DNA from 3 places in the Janthinobacterium sp. Ant5-2-1 genome. Region 1 is predicted to be linked to each of the others. Evidence: predicted binding sites of a transcription regulator. Region 1 holds the regulator's gene; each other region holds the start of a gene.
What was found. Region 1 encodes sigma-54, which starts transcription at its own class of promoters, with help from an activator protein. Its sites were predicted from a motif close to TGGCANGNAANCTGCTTT; they were not measured.
Positions count from the first base shown of each region.

Region 1 (3,274 bases):
CAGCTGGCCTGCCAGGCGGGACAGGAAATAACTGCCGCCCACGTCGGGAAACAAACCGATATTGACTTCCGGCATGGCCATGCGCGTGCGGCCCGTCACGATGCGCAGGCGGTTGCCGGGCCCGGCTTGTGCCACGCCCATGCCGCCGCCCATCACCACGCCATCCATCACGGCGATATACGGTTTCGGATAGAAATGAATCAAATGATTTAAAGCGTATTCTTCCGTAAAGAAATCTTCCAGCAAGGCGCTGCCGCCTTGCGGCGTGGCCAGGCCCGCATCGTAAAAGAAACGGATGTCGCCGCCGGCGCACAGCGCTTTTTCGCTGCTGGAACGGATCACCACTGCGTCCACCTGCGGGTCGTCGCGCCAGGCCAGCAGGGCCGCGCTCAGGGCGCGCACCATCTCCAGCGACAGGGAATTCAAGGCTTTCGGGCGGTCGAGCACGATGTGCCCCGTGCGGTTGCGGATGGAGGTCTGGACGAAGTCGCTCATGGCAGGCAGGAAAGAAGTGAAAGTGCAAACATTCTAGCCCCTGTGCGGGGAACATTGCGTTCAAAAGGTACGGGCGCAAAAAAGGGCGCAAGATGTGCGCCCTTAGTTGATCACAACTGCTGGAAGCGGGTGGCCTTAAACGGCGACGACGGCGTCTTCCTCGGAGTTGTCTGGCAGATGCTTGATCGCCTCTTTACCGTGCCCTTGCACTTTGGTTTTGTATTTCATCACTTGCCTATCGAGCTTGTCGATCAGGGCATCGATCGCGGCATACAGGTCTTGCGCCAGGCTTTCCACATAGACGGTTTTGCCACTTAAACGCAGGTTGACTTCGGCCTTTTGACGTTTTTCTTTCTCTTTGAGGTTATCCACGGTCAGAATCACGGCGATATCGATAACTTGATCGAAATGACGTTTCACGCGTTCCAGCTTCGTTTGTACGTATTCACGGATGGCTGGTGTCACTTCGAGATGATGTCCGCTGATGGTGAGATTCATACACACTCCTAAAGATGATCGGGTTCGTGCGGTCCATCCTATCCGGCCCGCAGAGGAACCGAAAAAAACTTACAAACACTTACGCAGGCTCACTGGCGGAATTTTCAACGCTTCCCGGTATTTGGCAACAGTACGTCGCGCAATCACCATGCCTTGTTCCCCCAGCATGTCCGCAATCTTACTGTCGGATAAAGGATTTTTAGGGTCTTCTGCTCCTGTCAGTTGCACGATCAATGCCCGTATCGCCGTCGATGACGCTTCGCCCCCCGCTTCGGTGGCGACGTGGCTACCAAAGAAATATTTCAACTCGAACATGCCGTGCGGGGTCAGCATGTACTTTTGAGTTGTTACCCGCGAGATAGTACTCTCGTGTAAACCCAGTGTATCAGCTATTTCACGGAGCACAAGGGGGCGCATGGCAACGGCCCCGTGCGAGAAAAAGTTCTTTTGTCTTTCTACTATCGCCTGTGCCACGCGCAGGATCGTGTCGAAGCGCTGGCGCATATTCTTGATCAGCCACTTGGCTTCCTGCAACTGTGCGCCCATGGCGCCCTCGCCCTTGCCCTGCTTGAGCAGGTTGGCATACATGGCGTTGACGCGCAGGCGCGGCATCACATCGTTGTTCAAGGTGACTTGCCAGCCATTGCGCGCGCGCTTGACGACGACGTCGGGCACCACGTAATCGGACACGTCCGAGGCGAACACGGCGCCCGGATGCGGATTGCACTGGCGAATCACCGTCTGCGCTTCGCGCAAGTCTTCATCGTCGCAATCGAGGGCTTTTTTCAGCTTGTTGAAATCGCGCTGGGCAAACCAGGCCAGGTGCTTTTCCACGATGACGAGGGCCATGCGCCGCGTCACCATGGCGATGTGCGGCAAGCGCTTGATCTGCAGCGCCAGGCATTCGGACGCATTGCGCGCGCCCACGCCGGGCGGATCGAAACTTTGCAGCAGCGACAAGGCCGTGCGCATCTCGTCGGCGTCGATTTCCAGCTCTTCCGGCAGGCGCGCCAGAATGTCGTCGAGCGACTCTTCCAGGTAGCCATTGTCGTCGAGCGCGTCGATGATCAGCTCGACCAGCGCGCGGTCGCGCAATTCGAGCACCGTCACGCGCATCTGTTCCATCAGGTGTTCGCGCAGGGTGCAGTGATGGGCTTCCAGTTGCGGGCGCGAATCTTCGTCGTCGGGCGCCTTGCCCCGGCTCGCCTCGCTCCAGTCGCTGTCACCGCCATCCACGGCAGCTGGCCCCTCGCCCGCCTCGCCGTCAAAGGTTTCCGCTTCGGCCGGCGCCGCGGGCGCTTCCTGGCCTGGCGGCTGGGGCGGCGCTTCGGCCGGTGCGGCCGTGGAACTCAAGGCCCCGTCGGACAGCAGGCGCAAGGAGCGGTCGAGCGGATCGTCGAGGCGCTCGAGCAGGGGATTATCCGTCAGCAGTTGCTCTAGTTCCTGGTGCAATTCCAGGGTAGACAATTGCAACAGGCGTATCGATTGCTGCAACTGCGGCGTCAGTGCCAGGTGCTGCGAAGTGCGCAGCTGCAATGATTGTTTCATTGGCTTACATGCGGAAGTGTTCGCCCAGATAGACCCGGCGTACCGACTCGTTCGCGATGATGTCGTCGGGGCGTCCCGACGCCAGTACCGAGCCCTGGTTGATGATATAGGCACGGTCGCAAATACCCAGCGTCTCGCGCACATTATGATCGGTGATCAGCACGCCGATATTGCGCTCCTTCAAGAAGCGCACGATGCGCTGGATCTCGATCACGGCGATCGGATCGACGCCGGCGAACGGCTCGTCGAGCAACACGAAACGGGGATCGGTGGCCAGCGCGCGGGCGATTTCCACACGGCGGCGCTCGCCACCCGACAGGGACAGGGCCTGGTTCTCGCGCAGCTTTTCAATCTGCAAGTCGGCCAGCAGTTTATCCAGGCGCTCCTCGATCTCGGCCTTCTTCAGGGGGCGGCCTTCGACGGTCTGGATTTCCAGCACGGCGCGGATATTGTCTTCCACCGTCAGCTTGCGGAACACGGACGCTTCCTGCGGCAGATAGGACAGACCCATCTGCGCGCGGCGGTGGATCGGCAGGCTGGAAATGTCCACGCCGCTGATATCGATGCTGCCGCCGTCCGACGGCACCAGGCCGACGATCATGTAGAACGAGGTGGTCTTGCCGGCGCCGTTCGGGCCCAGCAAACCCACCACTTCGCCGCATTCGACTTGCAGCGAAACATCATGCACGACTTGCCGCTTGCCATAGGTTTTTTGCAGACCGCGAACGATCAG
Region 1 is NZ_LNCE01000035.1:73,186-76,459, reverse strand. It holds gene ASN89_RS12845 (enoyl-CoA hydratase/isomerase family protein) at 1-495, opposite strand, end outside; gene hpf (ribosome hibernation-promoting factor, HPF/YfiA family) at 631-993, opposite strand; gene ASN89_RS12835 (RNA polymerase factor sigma-54) at 1,063-2,541, opposite strand; gene lptB (LPS export ABC transporter ATP-binding protein) at 2,546-3,274, opposite strand, start outside.

Region 2 (3,274 bases), on a different contig from region 1:
CGAGCTGATGATTTGCGCCTCGCCGCGCGCGTACGCGGCGTTGCCCATGCCTTGCTGGGTAAAATCATTTTGTCCCTTGGTGACGGCGCCGCGTGTCGCTTGCGGCGCGTCGATCTCATTGCTGCCGCCGTTGATGACGCTGCTGCCGTTGAGCGTGGCGGTGGTGCGGGACAGGTCGATGTTGCTGATCAAGGTGGTGGAACCGGTGGGATTGCTGATGACCAGGCCAAAGACGCTGGTGTAGGAATAACCGTAGGCGGCGGCGCCGGCAGTGCCGCTGCCGGCCAGCAACAGCAATGCCAGCAGGGCCATGGGTAGTCGGGTACAAAAAAATGTAGTCATGAAAATCCTCTTCTCCTGGTCGGCCGCGTTGTAAGGAAAACCGACAGGCTTGCCACATAAAAAAGGCGAGGAGACTCCCTCGCCTGTAAATCCCCCCTGTTGCCTGGTTCAGGCGGCAACTTTGCGGCGACGGGCATAGCCCAGGCCAGCCAGGCCCAGGCCCAGCAAGGCCAAGGTGCCTGGTTCTGGTGTTGCCGCCTGTTTCACCAAGTCCACGCTTTCCACTGCATTCAAGGTCAAGGTGTAGTTGCCGGCCGTTAAAGCATTGCTGACGGAGCTGAAGTTGCTGCCGCAGGCCGTCCCCACGCCGGTGCCCGTGGGCGTGCCGCAGCCGGAAGGGTCGTAGGTGAACAGGTTGCCGCGCGTCAGGAAGTTGGTCGCCAGGCTGGTGTTCAGGTTGGCGCCATCGGCGTTTTCCGTGCCGCCGAAGATGCCCGAGCCGATCACGCCGTCTGGCGTCCAGTTGAACACCGTCAGGCCGGCCGCGTCCGTGATGGTGAAGGTGACGACCAGGTTGGCCGTGGCGGTGGACAGCTGCCCGACCGTACTTTGCAGGAAGACCTGCATGAAGGGCGACGCCAGGAAATCAAAGCTCAAGGTTGCCGTGGGCGAGCCGACGACGAAATCGACCGAGAAGCCCGTGGTCGAACCGTTGCGCCCGGACGCATCGGCCGTGCCGGCAGGTCCGTCAAGGTGAGCTTCGGCCACGTTCACTGCCTGGGTGGAGGTGGAGCCCGGGGGGAACGAAGGGAACTGTGTGCTGACGATTTGCGCATCGCCGCGTGAATAGTTGCCTGCTGGGCCTTGTTGCGTGAAGTCGTTTTCGCCCTTGATGACAGGGCCGACGTTGGCGCGTGGGGCATCGAGCGAACCGGCGCCGCCATTGATGACGCTCACGCCATTCAGGGTGGCCGTGCTGCGCGAGATGGTGGTGCTGTTGGCTACCGTGATCTGGCCCGTCGGCACGGCGATCACCAGGCCGAAGATGTTGTTGTACGAATAGCCGTAGGCGCCCGCCTGTGCGCTACCGGCGGCGCACAGCAGGGCCAGTGCCGCTGTGGCCGGGAGCAGTTTCAGTTTCGAGAGTTTCATTGTATTCACCTCGTGGTTGAGTGAGTCTGGAAGTCTTGCCTGAGACCTGTCGGCAGGTGCTCATGGCCAGTACCTAGCGACTTCCATGCCAACGCATGAGGTTCTTTTGAAATCAATGACTTGGCGTGCTTTTGTTGACGCTGTGCAGGCTTTGCTAGACACGCTGTAAGAAAAACCGACGCCGCCCTTCAAGGCTGTCCGCCTTGTGGCAACGAGCCCAGCAGGACGTGTATATGCGGCAGCAAGCGTTGCCCTGGAACATAGTCGCGCATGGCCGTGGCCAGCTGACGCGCCGCCAGCTTGGCCCGGCCATCGTCGAGCATGCGCGTGGCGGCATGGCGCAGAGTGGTTTCCTGGAAGCGGTCGGCGCGCAGCAGCAGGCCGGCGCCGGCACCCACGATGCCGTGCATGTTGAGGAATTGGTCGAGGTTGCCGGCGATGCCGATGACGGGCACGCCTGCCGCCAGCGCCTGCTGGCTGGTGGGGCTGCCGCCGTTGCAGATCACCAGGCTGGCGCGCCGGGCGGCCGCGTCGCCCGGCAGAAAGGGCGCGACATAGGCATTCGGCGGCACGGCGTCGACGCGGATGGTGCCGGCTGTGGCCGCCAATACGGTGACGGGCAGGGGCGCCAGCGCGCGCAGCACGCGCGGCAGCAATGTTCCCTGACCGGAACTGCCCAGGGTGACATAGATGATGGGCCGTCCGCTGCTCAGTTCCGGGCGCTGCCACCAGTCCGGCAAGTCGAGCGGCGGCGCCCAGATGATGGGACCCAGGTAGTCGTGCGTGGACGGCATGCCGTGCGGCGGGAACAGTTGCGGAATATCCGCATACAAGGTGCGGTCGGCATCCGTATAGATGCGCCGCAGGTCGCTGCCCAGCGATGGCAGACCATGGCGGCGGCGCACGCGGTTCAGGGGCACGGCGTGCGAGGCGAAGGCCAGCGGGCGGATCAGGCGGAACAGGGGATCGGCCAGCCAGACGGGCAGCACGCCCGTCAGGGGCAGGCTGGGCACCGTATAGTGCTGGCGCACCCAGGGGCTCCAATAGGCATTGCTGACGGTCATGTAGGGAATGCGCTGCAGGCGCGCGCTGACCGATAGCGACAAACGGAAGTCGCCGATCACGAGATCGGGCTGGACGGCATTGAGCAGGCGCAGGTCGTCTTCCACATAGGCGTGCAGGGTGCTTTCCGTATACACGGGCTTGCCGTGCGCCAGCGCCTGCAGAAATTGCAGCGATGAAATACTGTCGATGCGCCAGCGGCGGAAGGGGGCTTGCTTGAAACAAAAGTCATACCCATCGGCGCAGGCAAAATGCACCTCGTATTCTTCCTCGTCCAGGCCCTGGGCCAGACTCAGGGGACGGCCAACATGGGCCAGAGTCACTGCCTCGGCCATAAAGAGGATTTTCTTGCGCGCCATGGAGATCGCTTGCACTCGTGCTGGAGGGATGCCTGCGAAGTTGGAGTGGCGCCACGCCGTTTAGTTCCCCGCAGCGTGCCAGTGGCGGGCGCCAGGATTTGGCCGTATCGGCTACAGTCGGGCAAAGGAGGCCACCATGCAGCCACAATTCCATCTTGCCCAGTTGCGTGCGCACAGCACGCCCGAACCCGATATGCCGCCACCGCCGGAAGGCGATCCCCTCACGCCGCCGCCGGAACAGCCGCCGCACATCGACCCTGTACCGGTCGAGGAACCAACGCCGCCGCCGCCGCCCGTGAAAATGCATTGATTGGCTTCGGACCGTGGCGCCGCGCCATGGCCTGCGGTGGGCGGACGGATGCCATGTTTATTTCCAATCGGAAATGGGAGGCGCGAGCCTCGCCAGGGGCACGCCATTT
Region 2 is NZ_LNCE01000126.1:134,146-137,419, forward strand. It holds gene ASN89_RS26115 (EDSAP-1 family PEP-CTERM protein) at 1-342, opposite strand, end outside; gene ASN89_RS26120 (EDSAP-1 family PEP-CTERM protein) at 451-1,434, opposite strand; gene ASN89_RS26125 (glycosyltransferase) at 1,623-2,855, opposite strand; gene ASN89_RS29350 (hypothetical protein) at 2,992-3,165, shown strand.
Region 2: the regulator sigma-54 is predicted to act here: its motif matches at 1,508-1,525, upstream of ASN89_RS26120 (EDSAP-1 family PEP-CTERM protein).

Region 3 (3,274 bases), on a different contig from region 1:
CGCGCGTGTGGAAACTGCCATATTTGTGGTCGTACGCGCTTTGCAGCTCGGAAATACCCAGGGTGGCGCGCCAGCCTTGCTCCGCGTCCTGCTCGGACTGGGGCAGCATGGAGGTCTGCATGTTGACGTCGAGCATGCGCGCCGTGTTTTCCGCCCGCTCCGTGTAGCGGGCCATCCAGAACAAATGATCGGCGGTGCGGCTCAGCATGTTTTCTCTCCTGCAAAAGCGGAAGTGGCTTCCAGTACCCAGGTGTCCTTGGTGCCGCCTCCCTGCGAGGAGTTGACCACCAGCGAGCCTTCACCGAGCGCCACGCGGGTCAGGCCGCCGGGCACCATGGAAATCGTCTTGCCGGATAGCACGAATGGGCGCAAATCGATGTGGCGCGGCGCAATGCCGGCTTCGACATACGTGGGGCAGGCGGACAGTGCCAAGGTCGGCTGGGCGATGTAGCCGCCCGGATTGGCCAGCAGGCGCTGGCGGAAATCCTCGATTTGCGCGGCGCTGGACGCCGGCCCCACCAGCATGCCGTAGCCGCCCGCGCCATGCACTTCCTTGACGACAAGTTGCGCCAGGTTCGCCAGCACGTAGGACAAATCGGCGCTCTTGCGGCACTGGTATGTGGGTACGTTGTTGAGTATCGGCTCTTGCGAAAGATAAAACTTGATCATGTCGGGTACAAAAGGATAGATCGACTTGTCGTCGGCCACGCCCGTGCCGATGGCGTTCGCCAGAGTCACCCGGCCGGCGCGGTACAGGGACAGCAGGCCCGGCACGCCCAGGGACGAGTCGGAACGGAAGGCCAGCGGGTCGAGGAAGTCGTCGTCCACACGGCGGTAGATCACGTCGACTCTCTTAGGACCGCGCGTCGTGCGCATGTAGACGGAATTGTCGTTGACGAACAGATCCTTGCCTTCCACCAGTTCCACGCCCATCTGCTGGGCCAGGAAGGCGTGCTCGAAATAGGCGGAGTTGTACATGCCGGGCGTCATGACGACGACCGTGGGGTCATCGACGCCCATGGGCGCGACGGAGCGCAGGTTGTCGAGCAGCATGTCCGGGTAATGGTCGACGGGCGCGATGCGGTTGCGCGCGAACAGTTCCGGGAACAGCCGCATCATCATCTTGCGGTCTTCCAGCATATAGGATACGCCGGACGGCACGCGCAGATTGTCTTCCAGCACATAGAATTCGCCCTGGCCCGCGCGCACGATGTCGACGCCGGCGATGTGGGCGTAAATGTCGGAGGCGACGGAAATGCCCTGCATTTCCGGGCGGTACTGGGCATTCTTGTAGATTTGCTCGGCAGGAATGATGCCCGCCTTGATGATGTTTTGCTCATGATAAATATCATGGATAAACATGTTCAAGGCTTGCACGCGCTGCACCAGGCCCGTCTGCATCTGCGCCCATTCGGCGGCGGGGATGATGCGGGGGATGGTGTCGAACGGAATCAGGCGTTCCGTGCCGGCATCGTCGCCGTAGACGGCGAACGTGATGCCGACCCGGCGGAACGTCAGGTCGGCCTCGGCCCGCTTGCGGGCGATGGTCTCGGGGGATTGCTGCTCCAGCCAGTTGCTGAATTCACGATAGTGTTCACGTACCTTGCTGTCCGTACCCACTTCATTTGCAGTCATTTCATTGAAAAAATTTGCCATGTTGTGATTTCCCTTGAGCCGTGTCTGACTATAGCTCAGCAGAAATCGTGCCAGTGCCGCGCACCCGAAAGTATGTAAAAAATGACCATTTTTGTGGCGTAAAACCGTCATCCGCACCGTATTGGTGCGTTACTGCGCGGAAAGTGCCGGTGTTGGGGCAGGTGGCGGCGAGCTCAAGCGTCCGGCGTGACGAAGGGGCGGCAATCGATGGGCAGGTCGATGGTAAACGTGGTGCCTGTTTCCGGCGCGCTGTCGACCAGCGCGCTGCCGCCATGGCTTTCCGCCACGTTTTGCACGAAAGGCAGGCCGATGCCCCAGCCGGGCGCGCTGCCCTGGCGTTCGCGGCGCAGGTATTCGAAGATGCGCTCGGTTTGCTCCGGCGCAATGGTGCTGCCCGTGTTGTGCACGGTGAGTATCATGCGTTCGCGCAGGGTGTTGATGTGGATATGGATGGGGCCGTCGTCGCCATACTTGAGGGCGTTTCCCACGAGGTTTTCCAGGGCGCGGCGCAGCGAATTTTCGCACCACCAGCCGGTGACGGACGCGCCCGTGACCTCGCACTTGCCTGGATGGCCCGTGTTTACGCTGTCGGCCACCTGGCGCGCCAGCGGCAGGATGTCGAAGCGCTGCAGCACCAGCGGCAGCTTTTGCCCCCGGTGGTAGCTGAGCGTATCGAGCAATTCCTGGATCATGTCGTCGAGGCGCTTGCCGTGTTCGATTATTTTCGAGGCCAGGGCTGGCACGTCGAACTGCTGCGCGCGCCGCTGCAGCAGCTGGGCGCTGTTGAGCATGACGGAGAGGGGATTGCGCATGTCGTGCGACAGGCCAGCGGCGATGCGCCGCTGGAAGCTTTCATGCATGGCCGTAAATTCCAGGATGGCTTCGCGGATGCCCGTATCGATCGAGGCATTGATCACCTTCCAGTCGCGGCGCCGCAGCGGCACGCCCGCGTCGAGGGCCGCATCGGCGAAACAGTCGCGGAAGATCTGGTATTCCTGGATCACTTGTTCCGGGCCATAGCTGGTCATGCGCGCCCGTTCGTTGCCGTGCACGGCCGGAGCGTTGGTGTTGCTGGTGGCATCGTCGCGCGGATAGCCTGGCGTCAGCGCTTCGGCCAGGTTGTCGAAGAAGGCGGGCAAGGTGTTGATCAATATGGGTGTCAGCAGGGCGTCGGCGCCGCGCACCTTGGCGCGCACCTCGTGTTCCCATTGCGTCAGCACGGCATCGCGCATGCTGAAGATGCGCCGCGTACGCGCGGGCATGTCCAGCACGTGCATTTTCTGGTCAGAGGCATAGGTCATCGCAGCTCTCCATCGACAGCACGGCACCCGCGCGGTGAAAAGCGGGAGGTACAGTATCCTCCAAATCGGCGTGCGGGTGGTGTTCAATTCGGCGCGTCGGCGCCTGTCATGACGGCACTCAAATGACCGAGGGCTGTATCCCATTGCTCCAGCGAAAAGTTCTGCGGATCGTCATGGCCATTCGCATAGCCCGTATCGAGCACGGCGTGGAAGGCGGGGATCAGCCACGTGCCCTTGCGCACGCTGGCGGCGACGTACAGCAGGGCCAGCCGCTCGTATTGCGCGGGCGTAAAACCGGGATCGGGCGCCAGCCCGTC
Region 3 is NZ_LNCE01000036.1:14,579-17,852, reverse strand. It holds gene ASN89_RS12930 (alpha-E domain-containing protein) at 1-208, opposite strand, end outside; gene ASN89_RS12925 (circularly permuted type 2 ATP-grasp protein) at 202-1,656, opposite strand; gene ASN89_RS12920 (sensor histidine kinase) at 1,830-2,957, opposite strand; gene ASN89_RS12915 (hypothetical protein) at 3,041-3,274, opposite strand, start outside.
Region 3: the regulator sigma-54 is predicted to act here: its motif matches at 1,692-1,709, upstream of ASN89_RS12925 (circularly permuted type 2 ATP-grasp protein).